3 regions of the Vibrio agarivorans genome follow, and region 3 is predicted to be linked to each of the others. Evidence: predicted binding sites of a transcription regulator. Region 3 holds the regulator's gene; each other region holds the start of a gene.
The links. The regulator MetJ, encoded in region 3, represses methionine synthesis genes. The targets are predictions, from matches to a motif close to TTAGACNTNTANANGTCTAA.

Region 1 (7,045 bases), 1.5 Mb from region 3:
GGTTGGCCTGGTCACGTCGTGGATATTCTCGCCGTGCTAGCGACGCTATTTGGTCTGGCGACATCGCTTGGCCTTGGTGCTAAGCAAGCGGCAAGCGGTATTCAACATGTGTTTGGTTTTGAAGCAGGTTTAACACTTCAAATCATCGTGATTGCAGTGGTAACGCTTCTAGCTGTCGCTTCTGTATTACGTGGTATTGATGGCGGTGTAAAAGTCATCAGTAACATCAACATGATTGTGGCTTTCCTTCTATTGTTCTTGGTGGCAGCGCTTGGCTTTGCGGTAGCAATGGGCTCACTACCAACGACTTTGATGGGATATGTTGAAAGCTTTATTCCTCTTAGTAATCCACATGGCCGTGAAGATGAGCTTTGGATGCATGGCTGGACAGTATTCTACTGGGCTTGGTGGATTTCATGGTCGCCATTCGTTGGTATGTTTATCGCACGAGTCTCTCGCGGTCGTACTGTACGTGAGTTCATGACAGCGGTTCTTATCGTTCCAACCACTGTGACGCTTATTTGGATGTCAGTGTTCGGCGGTCTAGCGATTGATCAGGTAGTCAACAATGTTGGTCAGCTTGGTGCGAAAGGCCTTACCGATGTATCACTAGCGATGTTTGAAATGTTCGACGTGATGCCAATGAGCACTCTGCTTTCGATTATTGCTGTAATTCTGGTTATGGTGTTCTTCATCACCTCTTCAGATTCAGGCTCACTGGTTATTGATAGCATCACCGCTGGCGGTAAAGTAGACGCACCTGTTCTGCAACGTTGTTTCTGGGCATTTATGGAAGGTGCTATCGCAGCCGCTCTACTATGGGTTGGTGGCACGCAAGCGGTAGAAGCACTGCAAGCGGGCGCTATCTCTACTGCACTGCCATTCACTTTCGTGCTATTGGCGATGTGTGTCAGCCTGTTGATGGGTATGAACACAGAGAAAGAGTACCGATAGAATCTTCTCTCGATAATGTAAAAATGAAAGGCATGCTCTCAAGCATGCCTTTTTTGTCTCTGTATGTCGGTGTTGAACACCTATGAACTTCGACTAATCATCCTTAGTAAAGTTAGCTTCACTGAAGTGATCAAGATCGTAAGGCGTTTGTTGGTAAACACAGTAATTTAGCCAGTTTGCGAACAACAAGTGACCGTGACTGCGCCAACTGGCATTGGGCTTGTTGTCTGGGCAGTTGTTAGGATAGTAATTCACAGGGATCGCCGGCTCCATCCCTTCGCCAAGATCACGTGTGTATTCATTGTGCAGTGTTAGGGCATCGTACTCAGGATGGCCTGTGACAAACACGTTACGCTTATCTTTGGTTGCCGCCAAATACACACCAGCCATATCGGAAGTTGCGAGAATGTCGAGGTCAGTATGCTCTTCGAGAAACTGCGATGAGAAATCAGCAAACCGCGAATGAGGTGCTAAGAAGGTATCATCAAAGCCACGTAGGATAGGGTGGTAGGGATGATGGATTTCATGGTGGTATACGCCCGACAGTTTTTCTTTGCGTGTGCGCTTGGGCAAGTCATACAGTAGCTTCAAGCCAGCTTGTGCAGCCCAGCAGACATACAAGGTTGATGTGACATGTTCTTTGGCCCAGTTCATAATGGTTTTAAGGTGATCCCAATAGATCACATCTTCAAACTGAACAAGACCAAGTGGCGCGCCTGTAATAATCAATCCGTCAAAGTTTCTGTCTTTCACCATCTCAAACTGGCGATAAAAAGTGTCGAGGTGTTCGACAGGAGTGTTCTTACTCGGTCGATTATCAATGCGCAGTAGCTCTACATCGACTTGAAGCGGGCTATTTGATAACAGTCGTAAAAATTGCGTTTCCGTTTCAATCTTTTTTGGCATCAAGTTTAAGATCAGAACTTTGAGAGGACGAATTTCCTGCGTAGAAGCGCGAGTCTCTGGCATAACGAAGATATTTTCGTTACGAAGGACATCGGAGGCAGGTAATTGATCAGGTATCTTGATTGGCACAGCTTTACTCCCTAAGCTTTCTGGACGTCTATACATCCAAACTTAACGTAAACGGTGATTTATGTCGATAGCTAAATCACATATTATTGAATCAATATCTTATTGTGCATTTACAGGCAGAACATGGCTCCAGCAACAAGCGCAGCTCTCACACTTATTCGTGGTCTACCGGGTTCAGGGAAATCAACACTGGCTAAACAGCTGGCCGCGGATTATGCGGCTGAACATTTTGAAGCCGATATGTATTTCGTCAATGAACAAGGCGATTATGTGTTTGACCCTATGCAGCTTTCCCAAGCACATGATTGGTGCCAAACTGCGAGCTTACAAGCGCTCAACTGTGGACTCAACGTAGTGGTTTCAAATACGTTTGTGCAGCTTTGGGAAATAGAACCTTATTTAAAGATGGCAAGGTCATTGGATAAACGTGTAGAAATAATCGAGGTGAACGGCGAGTATGAGTCTGTTCACGATGTACCCGCTAAGACGATCGCGGTGATGAGGCGTAAGTGGCGAGCGATTCCAAAGCAGTGGCAAAAATCCATACAAGTAACGAGTTATGCCAATGAATAAAAATAGTTTATCCCAGGTAGATCTGGTGATTCGAGCTGCAACCACGACGGACTTAGAGGCGCTGAATGAGATGATGTATTGTCTGCACGACGAGCACCATCAGATGTATGCAGAGCTATTTAAACCAGCGGACCAGATAGAAAAATCTATCGCCCACTATATTGATCACCCAGAGTGCCTTGTATTGGTTGCCGAGCATCAACAACAAGTGATTGCTTTTGTATCAGGGTATTTTGGTCAGTATCAATCCCCCGTCAGTCAACCTGTGTTGATGGGGAGCATCGATGAGCTGTATGTGTTGAGCGCTTATAGAAGGTTTGGTGTTGGAGCGCAATTATTGGAACGTATGCAGCGCGATTTTACCCATTATGGTGCGAAATACTTGTTCGTAGAGGTGTGGGATAGCAACACTGCCGGTGTTGAGTTTTATCGCCGTCTTGGTTTTGTGAATCACATACACTGTTTAGCTAAACCATTAACCTAAAACCTTTAATCTAAATTTCGAGGTCCATTTTGAAACAGCCGCTATGGATAGCATTACTGCTTTTTTTGTTTAGCTCACTACTGCAAGCCGAGGATTTTTCTGTCCCCAATGGTGTGAGAGGCTCTTTGTGTATTGTCCATGCCGATCATAAAGTCGTGATGGTAAAAGAGACCTTTAGCCGTAAATTGTCACTACCGGGCGGTACAATCTCAAAAGGGGAAGATCCTAAGCTCACCGCGCAGCGAGAGACATGGGAAGAGGCTGGGCTGGTAGTCAACCCAGTGCGAAAGTTGGGATATACCGACACCGCTGTGGTTTACGAGTGTGTTCCGCAGTCAAAAGTGGTCGCCTTCTCACATCGACAGGGATTAAAAGGTAAAGCGTTACCCGCGTGGTTTGCACCCCATTTTGGTATTGAAGTGAAAGATGTTCTGGCGATTGAGCCACTCCTTGTCGATGCAAGCGACTATCGTTATCCAGAGCAGTGGCCAGCAATCACCCAATGGGTAAGTGAAGTGACCTCCTATCCAATCCAGTATGTGGAAGATTTAGTCAGTAACGGCAATGCGTGGCAAAGGTTTGAGCTGAGGCTATTGAGCAATCTCTATCAACTGGCGGAGGGGCAAACTCTCTTTAAGTCGCTTATTGAGCTATGTGTATTGGTTAGTAACCTGATACTTTCGCCAGTGTTTTTAGGTTTAAGTCTTGTTGTCGCCGCTTGGAAAGGTGGTGTTGTAGTCGCACAAAAGCTTCTATTTATTCAACTTCTTACCGTATTGATGGCGGTTGTTGCCAAGTTTGGCTTTGCACTGCCAGCCCCAGGGCAGTTTCTAGGTTTGCTTTCCGAGCAGAATATAGCGCTGAGCTTTCCATCCGTCAGGGCAGCACTGTTAGCAGCCACTTGTACGTTTGTCATTCGCCTAGTCTACATTCCATTAGTGATACTACTCAGTGGTTTTGTGCTGTTACTCTTAGCGTGTTTAGGCATGTTCTTACAGTATCAGGTGTTTGTAACAGATATCCTCTTTGGTGTTGTATTAGGTTATTTTGTCGCTCGTCATTTCTTTAAATTGGCGGTATCCCAAGAAACACAACTGGCTAAGATAACTCAGACAAAGGCCGCATGGTTAATGCTTACGTTGTTGGCGGCCGTATTTGCATGGACGTGGTATGCCACTTCTTTATTACAGGTAACAGCACTTTCAGGCACGGTATTGCTTATCATGCTGTGCTTTGGCGAAAGACCGTTAGCGCAGGCTACACTTAATCCAGTCGCGACCTCTATGAGTATCGCTCTGGGCTACTTTCTTTCAGAGTACCTGCATACGTTTGTAGCTTCGAGTGCGGTCTTTTCGCTGCTCGTAGAGGTGTTGTATATGCCGATAATTTTGACGTTAATCTATGTTCCTACCCTTATCGCGCGAAAGTTGAACGATAAACCTAAGTGACAGGTTGCAGTGAGTTGATCTTCTTTACCAGCTCTATTAAGGTGCAGGCAATTAAACTATGTATGAACGGAGTGAGCCTTGTACAAGCTCAATGAGATCTTCGAGACAATCCAAGGGGAAGGCAGCTTTACTGGCGTGCCTTCTGTTTTTATTCGATTACAAGAGTGTCCTGTAGGTTGTTCTTGGTGTGACACTAAGCAAACCTGGGAAGCGGAACCGCAAAATGAAACCGATTTTGGTGAAGTGATTGCAAAGCAGCAGGATTCAGAAACTTGGTGTCAAGCCACAGCACAGCAGTTAGTTGAGATTTATCAACAGCAAGGCTTTAATGCTAAGCACATTGTCATTACGGGTGGTGAGCCATGCATCTACGACTTGACTGAACTCGCACTCGCGTTTGAAGTTATTGGGTGTCGTTGCCAAATTGAAACAAGTGGTACCAGCGAAGTACGTACGACAGATTCTACTTACGTGACCGTGTCACCAAAGATTGCCATGAAAGGTAAACTGCCAGTATTAGAATCAGCACTGCGCCGTGCCAATGAAATTAAGCATCCTGTTGGCACCAGTAAAGACATAGAGCAGCTTGATGAATTGCTCTCAGGTGTAGAGCTGCGTTCAGATGTGATTATCGCCTTACAACCAATCAGTCAAAAGCCACGCGCGACAGAGTTGTGCATTGATACCTGTATTAAGAGAAACTGGCGTCTTTCGATTCAAACTCACAAATACTTGAGCATTGCATAAGGAGAGGGGAAATGAAAAAAGCAGTTGTAGTATTCAGCGGTGGACAAGACTCGACCACTTGCCTTGTTCAAGCATTAAAGCAGTGTGATGAAGTACATGCAATCACGTTTGATTATGGCCAACGCCACAAGCAAGAGATTGAAGTAGCACAAAAGCTGGCAGCCTCCTTAGGCGTTAAAGCACATAAAGTAATGGATGTGGGCCTATTGAACGAACTGGCGATCAGTTCTCTAACTCGTGATGACATTCCTGTCTCCCATGAGCTGCAAGAAAATGGCTTGCCGAACTCGTTTGTACCTGGCCGCAATATTCTTTTCCTAACGCTTGCGGGGATCTACGCTTACCAGATTGGCGCGCAGTCAGTCATTACCGGTGTTTGTGAGACGGACTTCTCTGGCTACCCTGATTGCCGAGATGAGTTTGTTAAGTCGATGAATGACGCGCTAGTTAAAGGAATGGATCGTCAACTAGACATCGTGACACCACTGATGTGGCTCAACAAAGCCGAAACGTGGGCTCTAGCCGATAAGTTTGACGCCTTACAATTAGTTCGAGAGCAAACTCTAACTTGTTACAACGGAATTATTGGCGATGGCTGTGGAGACTGCCCTGCATGTCATCTACGCTCTGAAGGTCTTAATAGTTATTTAGATAATAAAGAAGCTGTGATGGCAGACTTAGAGTCTAAAAGCCAATAACAAAAACGAAAAGAGTCGCACCAGCGACTCTTTTTCTTTTCAGCTAAAGCGTTTATCTACAGTAGTAGTGATTTAATCGTCTTCACGACACCCGCATCTTTGTTGCTTGGTGCGGCTTTGTTGCTTAAATCGATGGAACTAAATCAAGAAGCTACGATCTGATCGGCTACACCCATTAATCGTCGTAGCCTCATGCCTAAACCTCGTTACAAAACAACTAACTGGACGCAGTACAACAAAGCCTTAATAAACCGTGGTTCTCTGACCTTTTGGATTGATGAGGAAGCGATAGCTGAGTGGAAGCAAAACAAACAAGGCAAGCGCGGCAGACCTCGCCAATTCAGCGACTTAGCCATTACCACGGCACTGATGGTGAAACGCATATTCTCTATGCCGTTGAGAGCACTGCAAGGATTTCTAGACTCGGTATTTAAGCTGGCTAACACCCCGCTAGTTTGTCCGCACTACACCTGTATAAGCCGTCGAGCTAAGGAAGTTGAGGTTTCATTTAAAACTAAAACCAGAGGTGCGATACAACACCTAGCCATTGATGCCACAGGTCTCAAGGTTTATGGCGAAGGTGAATGGAAGGTCAAGAAGCATGGTACTGACAGGAAGCGTAGGGTTTGGCGTAAGCTGCATATCGCAGTAGATACTAGCACCCACGAAATAGTCGCAGCAGAGCTGAGCTTATCTAACGTAACCGATGCCGAAGTACTTCCCAACTTGCTTAAGCAGACACGTCGTAAAATCATTGAGATATCAGGCGATGGTGCTTATTACACAAGGAATTGCCATGATGCCATACGGATCAAGCGAGCTGTTGCGCTCATCCCGCCAAGAGAGGGAGCAGCCTTCTGGGAACAAGGGCATCCTCGTAACTTAGCGGTAGGTTGCCAAAAGCTCTACGGCTCCAACAAGAAGTGGAAAAAGCGGTATGGCTATCATAAGCGCTCGCTATCAGAGACAGTAATGTACCGAGTAAAACAGCTACTAGGTGGGGAAATTAAGCTTAAGAAGTTACAATGCTCAGGTTGGCGAGACTTACGCGATGATTAAAGCGCTGAACAAGCTTACAGGGCTTGGTATGCCTGAAACTCAGTATG
Region 2 (7,045 bases), 2.1 Mb from region 3:
AGAATATCCGCTTTGGCATCAAACAAGACAGAGCGACGAACTTTGTCAGACCAGTAATCATAGTGCGCAAGACGGCGAAGGCTAGCTTCAATACCACCTAATACAATTGGTGCTTCTTTATAAGCTTCACGGCAGCGCTGCGAGTAGACGAGCGTGGCGCGGTCAGGGCGTTTACCCCCTTCGTTGTGGGGCGTATACGCGTCGTCGTGGCGCAGTTTACGATCAGCAGTGTAGCGGTTGATCATAGAGTCCATGTTGCCCGCAGTAATACCGAAAAATAGGTTCGGCTTGCCAAGCTTCATGAAATCAGTTTTATCATTCCATTTAGGCTGTGCGATGATGCCAACGCGAAAGCCTTGCGCTTCCAGTAGACGGCCGATGATCGCCATACCAAAGCTAGGATGGTCAACGTAAGCATCACCCGTTACGATAATTATGTCACAGCTATCCCAGCCGAGTGCGTCCATCTCTTTTCTGCTGGTTGGCAAAAATGGCGCCGTACCAAAGCATTCCGCCCAGTACTTTTTGTGTTCGTGAATTGGTGTGATGTTACTTAACATAGTTGACTCTCATTTTCAGGAGCGCGAATTATATACTTCTGCCGTGTAAGTTGCACCCTGCGATTAGTACGGGTATTTACTGGTCGAAATCTTGCGCTGACAACGCTTGAGTAAATTGCCCAGCGTCTTGCTTTTCGCTACACTCTCGCCCCATCTATAGGCTCTATTAAGTGAATACCCATCGCTATGATCGCAACGCTGTTAATGACCTTTCCGCCTATGCTGTTAGGTGCGCAACTGGTTCTTACTCTAATTCTAGTCAAAGGTGAGATTTGTCCTGGTCAACGTGGCCGAATTCATCGTGTTTTGCCTGTGCTAGCCATTTTGTGGCTTGCGGTGTGCTCTTTGCGAGTAGAAGCTTTTATGGTGGTATTCGCCATTTTCTATTTTTACACTCAAGTGCAAACGAAAAAGACCCGTGAGCAAGGGCCTATATGGTTACTGTATCTGGCTGGTGGCCTTGCGGCGACATTTACCTTGATGTTATCGCTCCAAGCCCCTCAAGCAGCGATGACATTGGGTATGATCACCTGGCTAGTGTTGTTAGGTGGCGCGTTAGCACACGGCTTGTTGGTGGTCGCACGAACACGACTACAAGCATTTCATCGTCTATTACCGTTTAGCGGTGTGATTGCTGCGATGCTGTTTGCACTTTGTGTGTTGTGGCTGAGCTATGCACTGGACATTGATGCTCATCCACAATTGCTCACGCCTATTGTGAGTGTCGTTGTCATGCTGATCATCGGTGTCGTCGCTTGGTGCTGGCACTTGATTCGTCCAAGCGAGCCGAACAAGTATGTCATTTTCTTCGCACTGATCCTTTTGCTGGGATCTAGCCAAGCATTTTTGAGCCTGTCGTCACTGACAGCCCCGCTATAACTCAGATTTAGAGAAAGGCTGGTGAGATTAGGTGCACAGAAATGATCATATTTGAGTAATCACTCTGTCGAATGCCTGAATAGCTTCTATGCTTACATAAGTGGTGTGAATGCAAGGAGCGTCGTATGGACCTATCAAATGTGAGAAACTTCGATAGTGTGATTTTGTTGGGCATCGTCAATGAGAAGCTGCGACTTGAATGTGATAGTTTTGAAGAGTTAGCCACAGCCTACGAAATTGATGTCGAAGGCTTAGTGGGTAAGTTGGATGTTTTAGGGTATCAATACGACCCACTGACTAACCAGTTTAAATCCTACCCACGCTAGCGCTTTATCAATTTATTAAGCCATCTTGATCCCATCAAGGTGGCTTTTGCATTGCTGGCGAGCGGTAGAAAAGAATGCCTGCAAATAACGCTTATCTTTATCTGATGCACGCGTTGCGGCAAACAGACGTCGCCACAACCCTTCCCCTAGGGGCTTGCTTGTGATCAACCCTTGTCGAGAAAATTCACTGATGGCCCAATTGGGCAAAGCGGCAACGCCTAATCCAGCCGATACCATTTGTACCAGCATCAACGTATTGTCTGCCTGTTTCCATTTTGCAGGTTCGATGCCGGCTGGGCTAAGAAAGTGTTTTACCACATCAAGACGCTGCTTTTGTACTGGATAGCTGATCATCGTTTCATTGATTAGGTGATCAGGTTGGATCACGTCTACTTCTGCAAGTGGGTGGTTGGTAGCGGTGATCAGTCGCATTTCAAAATCAAACATCGGCTCATAGTGGACTTCTGAGCGTGGATTGACATCGGAGGTCACCACTAAGTCGAGTTCGCCTCCAATCAATGCCGGGAGTGGTTCAAATCCAAATCCAGATGAGAAGTCTAAGGTGACACTTGGCCAAGTGACTTGGTACTCCTTGAGTGCAGGCATTAACCACTGAAAGCAGGAGTGGCACTCAATCGCCATATGCAAGCGTCCATTGACATCCTCTTTCAAACTCGCGAGGTCATTTTCAGCCTTGGCAATTTTTGGCAGCACTTCATCGGCAAGCCTTAGCAAGATCTCTCCCTCTGAAGTAAAGCGCACGGGGCGGGTTTTCCGCAGAAATAGCTGACTTCCTAACCGTGATTCAAGATCTTTGATTTGATGCGACAGTGCCGATTGTGTCAGGTGCAAAGAGGTTGCGGTCGCAGTCAGAGACCCTGTATCACGAAGTGCTGAAAGTGTTTTTAGGTGTTTTAAATCAAGCATCTAGGTTGTCCTTATCCCATATGTGCGATTGCTGACTCTGTCCAAGAGCGACTTTTACCATAAGAACTTTATTGAGCATTGTAAATAGAACTAATGAAAGAATTTCATTTATGAAATTTCTTCATGTTTAAGCTGAAACTTTGTCGCTTGGCTCTGGGTTGGCATTGATAAATACTTTAGCCATCCAGACGCCTAAGTTGGTTGGGCGTAATAATCTCAAGGAAAGAACTTATGACAACCACTCATATTCTTGGTTTCCCACGTGTTGGTGAAAAAAGACAACTGAAATTTGCTTTAGAGAAATATTGGCGCGGGGAGATAACGCAAGACGCCTTGAAAGATGAAGGTTCGACAATTCGAGCGATCAACTGGCAAACACAGGCTGATGCGGAGCTAACCTATGTGACTTCCGGTGATTTTGCCTGGTATGACCATGTTTTAGGGACTAGCTTACTGCTTGGCAATGTTCCAAAGCGCCATCAACAAGATCGCATCACACTCGATACGCTTTTCCGTGTTGGGCGTGGCCAGTCGCAAAACGATTGTGGTTGTGGTCAGGCGGCCTCAGACATGACCAAGTGGTTTAATACTAACTATCACTATCTCGTACCAGAGTTTAATGCGGATACCCAATTTTCTGTACAGTGGACGCAGCTTTTTGAAGAGACTAAACAAGCACTGGATGCTGGGCATAACGTTAAACCTGTGTTGTTGGGGCCGCTAAGCTATCTCTACTTGGGTAAAGAAGTTGAAGAGGGTTTTGAGCGTTTATCCCTGTTACCGAGACTCATCACGGCGTATCAGCAGATCATCACGAAGCTGGAGGCACTTGGGGTTGAGTGGGTGCAAGTGGATGAGCCTATTCTCGCACTAGAGCTCGACAACGCTTGGATCGGAGCGTTTAAGTTGGCCTATCAAATGCTGCGCTCGAAAACAAAAGTGCTACTAACGACCTATTTTGATTCAGTGAATCATCATTTAGATCAGATTGTCGAACTGGATGTGGACGGTTTACATATCGATGTTACTCACAAGCCTGAATCTTTGAGTGAAGTAGTGAATAAACTACCTGCCCAGTGGGTGCTATCTGTAGGGGCGGTTAATGGTCGCAACGTATGGCGGGCCGATCTTGCACATTGGTTGGAAACATTACAACCACTGAAAAACCAGCTAGGCAAAAGATTGTGGGTCGCAAGTTCATGTTCCCTTTTGCACAGCCCTGTGGACCTAGAGTTGGAAACTGAGCTCTCCGTTGAAACGAAAAGCTGGTTTGCTTTCGCTAAGCAGAAAGTGCATGAAGTTAGCCTGTTAGGTCGAGCGTTATCAGGCGATGATAAGGCAATAACAGAGTGTCATGCTTACAGCGAGCCATTAAAGCAGCGCGCCTTATCACAGTTTATCCATAAATCTCATATTCAAAAGCAGGTGCAGTCGTTAGTGGCAGGATCGTCAGATCGTTCACTGCCCTTTACTAAGCGTATTGCGGCGCAAGCAACACACTTGCAACTACCTAAGCTGCCTACGACGACCATTGGGTCATTCCCTCAAACAGCAGATATTCGATTGCAGCGCAGTGCTTATCGCCAAGGCAAGTTGAACGAGAGCGACTACACGCAAGCGCTTAAAGGTCATATCGAAGACGCGGTGCGTCGCCAAGAGGCGTTGGACCTCGATGTACTGGTTCACGGTGAAGCAGAGCGAAATGATATGGTCGAATATTTTGCTGAATTGCTGTCAGGCTTTCAAACCACGCAATTTGGCTGGGTACAAAGCTATGGTTCACGTTGCGTGAAGCCAGCGATTGTTGTTGCAGACATCGAGCGTGAGCAGCCAATGACGGTTGAGTGGACACAGTTTGCACAGTCTCTAACCTCTAAGCAGATGAAAGGGATGCTGACAGGGCCGGTGACCATTTTATGTTGGACCTTCCCTCGAGAGGATATCTCTCGTCACGAAATTGCACAGCAGTTATCGTTGGCGCTGCGTGACGAGGTAAGTGACTTACAGCAAGCAGGTATCAATATCATTCAAATTGATGAGCCGGCGATTCGTGAGGGGCTTCCATTGAAAAAAAGTGAGCAACAACAGTATCTCGATTGGGCGGTCAATGCCTTTAAGCTTTCAGCATCGAGCGCGCTGCCACAAACTCAGATTCACACCCACATGTGTTACAGCGAGTTCAACGAGATCATTGATTCTGTTGCGGCATTGGATGCAGATGTGATCACGATCGAAACCAGTCGTTCCAATATGGAACTACTGAAAGCCTTTGAAGAGTTTGAATACCCAAATGAAATTGGCCCAGGCGTTTATGATATACATTCACCCAATGTACCAACTAAGGATTGGATTAAGAACTTGATTCAATCCGCAGCAGAGAAGGTGCCAGTCGAACGGTTGTGGGTGAACCCTGATTGTGGTCTGAAAACACGCGGATGGGATGAAACAGAAAAATCGCTCGCCAACATGGTGGCGGCAGCGAAAGAGCTGCGCAAAGAGTATGAGGGGATCTAACTAGACGACTCATCCATTGTGCCAGCCCCCTTTTTAATAGGTGGTAAAAGGGCAGCCAATGATGGCTGCCCTGATGTATATGCCAAGTGGGAGTGACTAAGCGCTTAGCACACGCAAGATACGGTCAGCATGCTCGGCAACCTCAATTCCTTCATCAGTAAGATAGCCACCGTCTGGCTGAGTACAAAGTTTCTTATCGTATAAACGCGAAACGGCTTGCTGCATCTCGTCTGTTGCCTCTGAGTGAACTTTAATGCCTGTTGCAGAACTGCTCAGGTCAAATTGCAGAAGTAGGTTTAGCTCAGCTAAGTGTTCTGGAGTGTATTTCATGGTTCTATCCTTTAGCTCTTTTTTGTTCAAGCTATGCCTGATTAAGCCTTTGAGCAACCTTGGATTAGCAAAACTGTTAGATAGGTAGCGAATGTAAAATAAAGCCTAAAAATGCCTAGCACTTAGTATCAAAAAAGGCTTCCAATCTGGAAGCCTTTTGCATAATTCATAGTCAATTGACTATCACTTGTTAAGTGACGTTAGTTAAGCCTTAGCGATTTCCGCAGCGGCTTCTTGTTGCTTAGCGGCGGTAAGCATTTTCTTGATAACCCAAGAAGAGCCAAGCGCAACACCCACCATAACGACAGCAAGTACAGTAAGCAGCTGGAAGTACTCACCGTAAACCGTTTGCACAATCTCTTGCGTGATCTCTTGGCCTTTCTCTAACGCGATAGAGGTAGAGAAAACAGCACCCACAATGCCACTTAGCGCAATGGCGACAGAGAACAAACTTACTGAGAAGTTTTCAATGTGCTTTGGTGCGACAGAAAGGATAAAGGCAACCACCATTGAACCTACAACAACCTCAGCAAATGCTTGGAAGAAGTGAATCGCAAGGAAGATTTCAGGGCGAATAACCACATCAGCGCCAACGGTGCTTACTGCCATGGTCAGAATACCAAAAGCAATTGCTGTAAGAACAAACGCGAAGCCAACTTTAGTGGCGGTTGAGAAGTTAATGTTACGTTTCTCTAGTGATGAGAACAGCACAGCAATTAACGGACCTGCTACCATACACCATAATGGGTTCATCGCCATTGCCGCTTCCGGAGCGACAGGAATGAAGCCAAATAGATCGCCACGCATTGTGTTGATCGCCACCATGTTCATTGATGTCATCATCTGACCGTAGTAAACGAAGAAACAAGTCGTTAGGAAGGTCATAATTAGGATCGTGCCCATTTTGAGCTTCTGTGCGTGGTCAACTTTGAACATCAGGCTAATGAAGTACAAGATGGCTGCAGCGCCAATAGCGTAAACGATGTTTTGACCGACATCCATGTTTGAGAACATGAAGAATACCAGACCAATCATCGCGACAGAAAGCACTGAGAAAGCGATCCAGTTTTTCATGCTAACCGGAGCTTGGTCGATATCGGCCGCAACGGAGCGTAGACCTTTTGCTGACAAAATAAGCGTCAGTAGAGCGGCACCTGCCATCACACCAGACAACATAAAGCTGCCATTAAAGCCCAGAACAAGCACTAACATTGGGAAAAGGTATTGACCCAAAAATGCGCCGATGTTGTTGACTGAGTAGTTTACTGGATAACCGTTTTCAAAATCTTCATGGGTCTTGAACGTACGCTTATACAAGCTCGGGTAAGACGGAGACATTAAACCGCGAGAGTAGCTCGCAAGTGCAATACCACACAAAGCCATTGGAACATTCAGTGCCGATGCACCAGCAAAAAGCAAGACATAACCAGAGGTGAAGCCGAGGTATGAAATGGTGAGAGAGCGGTAGGCGCCCAAGAATTTATCGGCAATGAAACCACCGGCAATCGC
Region 3 (7,045 bases):
TGAATGTGATTAAAGGCTTCGCTAAGTTTGTTGACGAAAAAACCGTTGAAGTAAACGGCGAGCATTACACGGCTGATCACATCCTGATCGCAGTTGGTGGACGCCCTACCATTCCAAATATTCCAGGTGCTGAACACGGCATCGACTCAAATGGCTTCTTTGATCTTGCTGAGCAACCAAAACGCGTTGCTGTGATCGGTGCAGGCTACATTGCGGTTGAAATTGCAGGTGTGTTGCACGCGCTAGGCACAGAAACCCACCTGTTCTGCCGTAAAGAGACGCCAATCCGTAGCTTTGACCCAATGATCATTGAGACACTGGTTGAAGTAATGGAAGCAGAAGGTCCTACGCTGCACAACAACTCCGTGCCAAAAGAGATCGTTAAAGAAGCCGATGGCAGCTTAACGCTTCACCTAGAAAACGGTAACAGCCAAAACGTAGACAAAGTGATTTGGGCGATAGGTCGCCATCCAGCAACGGATGCAATTAATCTCGACTCTACCGGTGTTGCGACTAATGAGCGCGGCTACATTAAGGTAGATGAATACCAAGAAACAAACGTGAAAGGCATCTACTGTGTAGGTGACATCATGGAAGGCGGTATTGAACTAACTCCTGTTGCGGTCAAAGCAGGTCGCCAACTTTCTGAGCGTCTGTTTAACAACAAACCCGATGCGAAAATGGACTACGACCTTGTTCCAACGGTTGTTTTCAGCCACCCACCAATCGGTACTATCGGCCTGACAACACAGGAAGCGGAAGAGCAATACGGTAAAGACAATGTGAAAGTCTACACTTCTGGCTTTACTGCGATGTACACCGCGGTAACTAAGCACCGTCAACCATGTAAGATGAAGCTAGTTTGTGCGGGTGAAGATGAGAAAGTCGTTGGTCTTCACGGCATTGGCTTCACGGTTGATGAAATGATTCAAGGCTTTGCGGTTGCAATGAAGATGGGCGCAACTAAAGCAGATTTTGATGCTGTTGTCGCCATCCACCCTACTGGCAGCGAAGAGTTCGTCACCATGAGATAGGGCACACGCCTATCTCGTCGCAATTGATAAAAGCCACTGAGCAAACAAAATCTCAGTGGCTTTTCTTTATCCAGCCTAGTCGCGGATAAGGCAATGAAACATCCTGTCACCCTATAGGCATTTGCGTTTTACCCACACTTGGATACTATTTCCAGCCATTTACTCTCTTTGTGTACCAAAACAGGACAGCTATGAGTCAAAGTAACAACAAAAAGCCCAACCCACTGTTTGAGGTGGCCTTTAACGTCTTGATCCCATCGTTCATTTTAATGAAGTTCAGTGGTGATGAGCACTTAGGCGCGGTCATGGCACTGGTTGTCGGTCTCGCATTTCCTGTGGTTTATGGTGGCTATGAGCTGATAAACAATAAGAAGTTTAACTTTATCGCTGCACTTGGCTTTATCAGCGTGTTGCTCACCGGTGGTATTGGCCTACTAGAGTTAGACACTCGCTGGTTGGCTCTAAAAGAAGCACTGATCCCAGGGCTGATTGGTATCGCGATTTTCGTCTCTACGTACACTCGCTACCCTGTAGTGAAAAAGGTTCTATTTAACGACACCGTGTTGAACTTACCACTTATCAAAGAGCGTCTGGCACAAAGCGGTAATGAGCAAGCATTTGAACGCTGTCTATTGCGCTCTAATCATCTATTTGCGACCACGTTTTTCTTCTCTTCTGCGATGAACTACTTCCTTGCTACATGGATTGTAACCAGTCCAGCAGGCACAGCAGCATTCAATGAAGAAGTCGGTAAGCTCGCGCTATATAGCTACCCTGCAATCGCTATCCCTAGCATGATTATGATGATGGCTATCTTCTATTATATTTGGAAAAAAATCAGCAGCATGACATCGCTAACTGCTGAAGAGGTTTTCCATTCTAGTTGATAGGCAAATCGAACTAATACTCGCACTCAGAAAGGGGCATCACTTGGTTGGTGCCCCTTTCTCTTTTATGATTTATGACCCAATAATCCTCATCTATTGATAGATAGCTGTGACTTAAGTCAACTCTCAATAACTTACCCATCACGCATTTCCCAGAGCGAGAATAGTATAAAGTCTGTTAGTGTATATGGAGCAACATTATGCTTGGCAGTAGCATTATCGTCATGGGAGTTAGCGCTTGTGGCAAAAGCACAATCGGTGAGCTTTTAGCACATAAACTTGGCTATAAGTTCATAGACGGAGACGACCTTCATCCGCAAGAAAATATTCTAAAAATGTCATCTGGCCAGCCATTGAACGATAGCGATCGCTTGCCATGGCTAGAGTGCATTCGTGACGCTGCTCATCGCTTCGAAAGAAACAAAGAGAACAGTATTATTGTCTGCTCAGCACTCAAGAGAAAATATCGCGATCAAATCCGAGAGGGAAACCAAAATGTTACCTTCATTTTTCTAGATGGTAGTATTGATTTAATACTTGAACGTATCCGTGCGCGCCAAGGGCATTTTATGCAAGAGGGTATGGTGAAAAGCCAGTTTGAAACACTTGAGCGCCCATACGGTGAACCCAACACCATATTTATCAACATTGATGCGCCTATCGATGAAATTGTCGAGCAGGCAATTCAGCAAATAAGTTGAGTTTTTCGCAAATCTATCAATATTCGAATGCAGAGTTTTGGGGAGCTTTACCAATAATACTCCCCAAAAACCTATCGACGATAAACTTTCCTATTCTTCGTCAAACGCTTCAAACTCGATACCCATCTCTGTCATCAGCGCTTTCGCTTCTGCAGGAATTTCATCAGGGCGGTCTTTTCGCAAATCTTCGTCTGTCGGTAAAGGCTGGCCAGTGTATGCGTGCAGAAATGCCTCACATAGCAGCTCACTGTTTGTCGCATGGCGTAGGTTATTAATTTGGCGGCGAGTACGTTCATCCGTCAATACTTTCAGTACTTTAAGAGGGATAGATACTGTGATTTTTTTTACTTGCTCGCTTTTTTTACCATGCTCAGCATAAGGGCTAATGTATTCGCCATTCCAGTCTGCCATGAGACACCTTTCAATCGTCGTTGTTCTAAATAGATAAGGGGGAGATTTTAGCCGGATTTAAGGCTAAGAGCAAAGACATATAGACGTCTAGAAGTGTTGACGTCTCACATTATGAAAAGTAAAGTGTCGGTTAATGGATTAAGAAACGTTTATAACAGATTTAGATAAACGTTTTGTGAAGCACTATCACTCTTTGGGAAGGACACTCTTATGAGCGCACGCAAGCCTGCGACAATTGCCGTTCGCACCGGCATCGAATCAGACACTCAACACCATGCGGTTGTTCCACCCATTTACCTCTCCACCAACTATGGTTTTCCGGCCTTTGGCGAAGTCCCAAATTATGACTATACGCGTTCTGGCAACCCAAATCGAGGCCTCCTAGAGCAAGCGCTTTATGAGCTCGAATCAGGAAAAGGGGCGGTAGTCACAAACTGTGGCACCTCAGCTCTAAACTTGTGGGTTTCTGCATTTCTCGGCCCTGACGATCTTATCATTGCTCCACACGACTGTTACGGCGGTACATACCGTTTGTTCAATACTCGTGCGCAAAAGGGCGACTTCAAAGTACAGTTTGTTGACCAAACCGACACGCAAGCACTCAATGAAGCACTTGAAAAGAAGCCAAAGCTTATCTTGTTAGAAACACCATCGAACCCGCTGGTTCGAGTGGTGGACATTGCCGCTATTTGTCAGCAAGCGAAACAGGTTGGCGCTCTGGTTGCTGTCGATAATACCTTTTTGACACCTGTGTACCAAAAGCCTTTAGAGCTCGGTGCAGACTTCGTTATCCACTCTACGACTAAGTACATCAATGGCCACTCTGACGTCATTGGTGGTGTGGTGATCACGAAAACAGAAGAGCATGCCGAGGAGCTCGCTTGGTGGGGTAACTGCATTGGCGCAACCGGTACTCCTTTTGATAGTTACATGACTCTGCGCGGTATACGTACCCTCGGAGCTCGCATGCGAGTGCATGAAGAGAGTTCACAGCAAATCCTCGACTGCCTGATTAATGAGCCCCTAGTAAGCAAGGTCTACCACCCTAGCCTACCAAGCCACCCAGGTCATGAGATTGCGAAAAAACAGCAGTCAGGTTTCGGGTCAATGCTCAGCTTTGAGTTCGGCGGCTCATTTGAGCAACTTAAATTCTTTGTCGGTAAGCTCGAGCTCTTTTCTTTAGCAGAGTCACTCGGTGGGGTAGAAAGCCTTATTTGCCACCCTGCATCGATGACACACCGCGCAATGGGCGAAGAAGCTCTAGCAGAAGCAGGAGTGACACAATATCTGTTACGTCTGTCTGTCGGCCTAGAAGACTGCCAAGATCTGATTGCCGATCTAGAACAAGCATTCGCTCAAGCGAAGGAGGCATTTTAAAATGACTCACCCACGTCAGTTACACAAATTTGGTGGCAGTAGCTTAGCTAACCCTGAGTGCTATCGCCGAGTTGTCAATATCCTTAAAGACTACTCGAACAGCAATGATCTGATTGTCGTCTCTGCTGCTGGCAAAACAACCAACCGCCTGATTGAGTTTCTCGATAACCTTGAGCGTGATGGACGCTTGGCACATGAGACACTACAAGAGTTAAGGCAGTTTCAGATTGAATTAGTAGAAAGCCTCATCACTCAAACAGACACAAAAGCGCGCCTACTTGATCACTTGATCACCGAGTTCAGCGCACTGGGTGAAGTGGCTTACCCCGTTAGTGCTAAGACACGCGCCTCAGTGCTAGGTCATGGCGAAATGTGGTCGGCACGACTGTTAGCCAATCTACTTAACGAGCAAGACCTCAATGCTGTAGAGCAGGACTCTCGTCAATTTCTGCGTGCCGAAATCGGCACTCAACCCGAAGTAGATCGCGGCGCCTCATACCCACTACTCAAAGAGGTTTTAGCACAGCATAGCCAGTACCGAATCGTATTCACTGGCTTCATGGCACAGAACCATCAAGGCGAAACCGTGCTGCTTGGCCGCAACGGGTCAGACTATTCTGCAACCATTATTGGTGCACTAGCCGAGGTTTCACGCGTTACTATCTGGAGTGATGTTGCTGGGGTATACAGCGCCGATCCGCGTATTGTCTCCGATGCCTGTCTGTTGCCACTGCTGCGCCTAGATGAAGCTAGTGAACTAGCACGCCTAGCCGCACCAGTCTTGCACAGTCGTACACTTCAGCCTGTCGCACAAAGTGCAATGGATCTTCACCTACGCTGTAGCTACGAACCAGAGGCTGGTTCAACCCGTATCGAACGTGTATTGGCTTCCGGTCGTGGTGCTAAAATTATCACCTCACTTGATGATGTATTACTCATTCAACTGCGCTTTGCTCACAATCATGACTATCAACGTGCGCAGCAAAATGTGCTGAAAAAACTGAAACAAGCACAGCTAGAGCCCCTGGCTTACGAGAGCCAAGCTGATCAATACTTATTGCAATTGGCCTATACCCAAGAGATTGCTAACGGTGCTCTAGCCTTTTTACAAGACGCTGCGATTGAAGCAGAACTTAAGCTCAAAGAAGGCTTCTCACTGTTGGCAGCAGTTGGAGCAGGCGTCAGTAAAAATCCAAACCACTGCTTTGGGTTTTATCAACAACTGAAGAGCTCTGCAATTGAGTTTATTGCAGAGTCAGAGTCTGGGCTTAGTCTTGTGGCGGTGACACGTAAACTCGATGTAGAGCCACTCGTAAGCCGTTTGCACTCTCAGCTATTCCAAGCCCAAAAACGAGTAGCCATTGCCTTGTGTGGTAAAGGCAACATTGGCTCGAGTTGGTTAAGCTTATTTGCAACACAAAAAGAAGAGCTCGAAAAGCGTCACAACATGAACTTTGAGCTCGTTGCCGTGATAGATAGCCAAACCTACTGGTTTAAACCGCAAGGGATAAACCCGCAGACTATCGAGACCTCCTTCGATGATGAATCCATTCCCCACGACGGTAAAAGCTGGATCGAGCAACTCGGTGCGCTACAAGATTATGATGACCTCGTCGTGCTGGATGTAACCGCCAGCTCTCAATTAGCAGAACAATACCTCGATATTGCCCAACAAGGCATGCACTTGATTTCTGCAAATAAAGTCGCCGGCTCAGCATCTAGTGAATATTACCATCAAGTTCAAGATGCCTTCGCGAAGATAAACCGTCACTGGTTTTATAACGCAACGGTAGGCGCAGGGTTACCGATAAACCATACCGTTCGAGATCTACGAGAGAGTGGTGACGAGATCGTTACTCTGTCAGGTATTTTCTCTGGCACTCTCTCGTGGTTGTTCCAGCAATACGATGGTTCTATCCCCTTTAGTGAGCTGGTCGACCTGGCTTGGCAACAAGGCTTAACAGAGCCAGACCCTCGCTCGGACTTAGACGGCTCTGATGTTATGCGTAAGCTGGTCATTTTGGCTCGCGAGTCTGGCCTCTTCATTGAGCCAGAAAAGGTCAAAGTCGAATCGCTGGTTCCACAAGAGCTCCGAGATATGACACTCGATGGCTTCTTCGATAATGGGATTGTCCTTAGCGAAGCACTCGCGGAACGCTTGGAGAAAGCGCAGAGCGAAGACAAGGTTTTGCGTTATGTCGCTCGACTAGAGAAAAATGGAGAAGCGACGGTAGGCGTTGAAGCACTCAACAAAGAGCACGCACTCGCCAACCTCTTACCGTGTGACAATATCTTCGCCATTGAGAGCAAATGGTATAAAGACAACCCGTTAGTCATCCGCGGGCCAGGTGCAGGCCGAGAAGTGACAGCAGGTGCGCTGCAGTCGGATCTCAATCTGCTTGCTGGAAGACTATAACTCCCTTTGGGCTGGCCACACGGTCAGCCCAATTGTCCTTTACCACCGTTTCAAAAAACCTCATCTTCTACATGAAGAAATTTCATAGTATTGCCATTGACATTAATCTGCTTTCATTACATCCTGTGGACATATAGACGTCTAAACGTCAATTTCAGGATTGAAAATTTCGGTGAAGCCTCACCACAGGGAGAATGACATGGGATACACACACGCAAG

Region 1: a site for MetJ is predicted at 2,010-2,029, ahead of metA (homoserine O-acetyltransferase MetA). Genes of this name have one in related genera too.
Region 2: a site for MetJ is predicted at 2,869-2,888, ahead of metE (5-methyltetrahydropteroyltriglutamate--homocysteine S-methyltransferase). Genes of this name have one in related genera too.

What each region holds. Positions count from the first base shown of each region.
Region 1 covers NZ_JAUFQF010000004.1:2,354,468-2,361,512, forward strand. Annotated here, with positions in the region: gene QWZ05_RS19335 (BCCT family transporter) at 1-954, shown strand, start outside; gene metA (homoserine O-acetyltransferase MetA) at 1,048-1,989, opposite strand; gene QWZ05_RS19345 (ATP-binding protein) at 2,113-2,562, shown strand; gene QWZ05_RS19350 (GNAT family N-acetyltransferase) at 2,555-3,046, shown strand; gene QWZ05_RS19355 (NUDIX hydrolase) at 3,076-4,494, shown strand; gene queE (7-carboxy-7-deazaguanine synthase QueE) at 4,573-5,241, shown strand; gene queC (7-cyano-7-deazaguanine synthase QueC) at 5,253-5,939, shown strand; partial or broken gene QWZ05_RS19370 (IS5 family transposase) at 6,132-7,045, shown strand, end outside.
Region 2 covers NZ_JAUFQF010000004.1:2,917,806-2,924,850, reverse strand. Annotated here, with positions in the region: gene QWZ05_RS21905 (YgiQ family radical SAM protein) at 1-560, opposite strand, end outside; gene QWZ05_RS21900 (HI_1241 family integral membrane domain) at 747-1,439, shown strand; gene QWZ05_RS21895 (DUF4250 domain-containing protein) at 1,565-1,765, shown strand; gene metR (HTH-type transcriptional regulator MetR) at 1,781-2,692, opposite strand; gene metE (5-methyltetrahydropteroyltriglutamate--homocysteine S-methyltransferase) at 2,924-5,206, shown strand; gene QWZ05_RS21880 (TIGR02647 family protein) at 5,303-5,536, opposite strand; gene QWZ05_RS21875 (peptide MFS transporter) at 5,741-7,045, opposite strand, start outside.
Region 3 covers NZ_JAUFQF010000004.1:840,901-847,945, forward strand. Annotated here, with positions in the region: gene gorA (glutathione-disulfide reductase) at 1-1,034, shown strand, start outside; gene QWZ05_RS12360 (VC0807 family protein) at 1,226-1,921, shown strand; gene QWZ05_RS12365 (gluconokinase) at 2,122-2,622, shown strand; gene metJ (met regulon transcriptional regulator MetJ) at 2,713-3,033, opposite strand; gene QWZ05_RS12375 (O-succinylhomoserine (thiol)-lyase) at 3,244-4,410, shown strand; gene QWZ05_RS12380 (bifunctional aspartate kinase/homoserine dehydrogenase II) at 4,412-6,826, shown strand; gene metF (methylenetetrahydrofolate reductase) at 7,026-7,045, shown strand, end outside.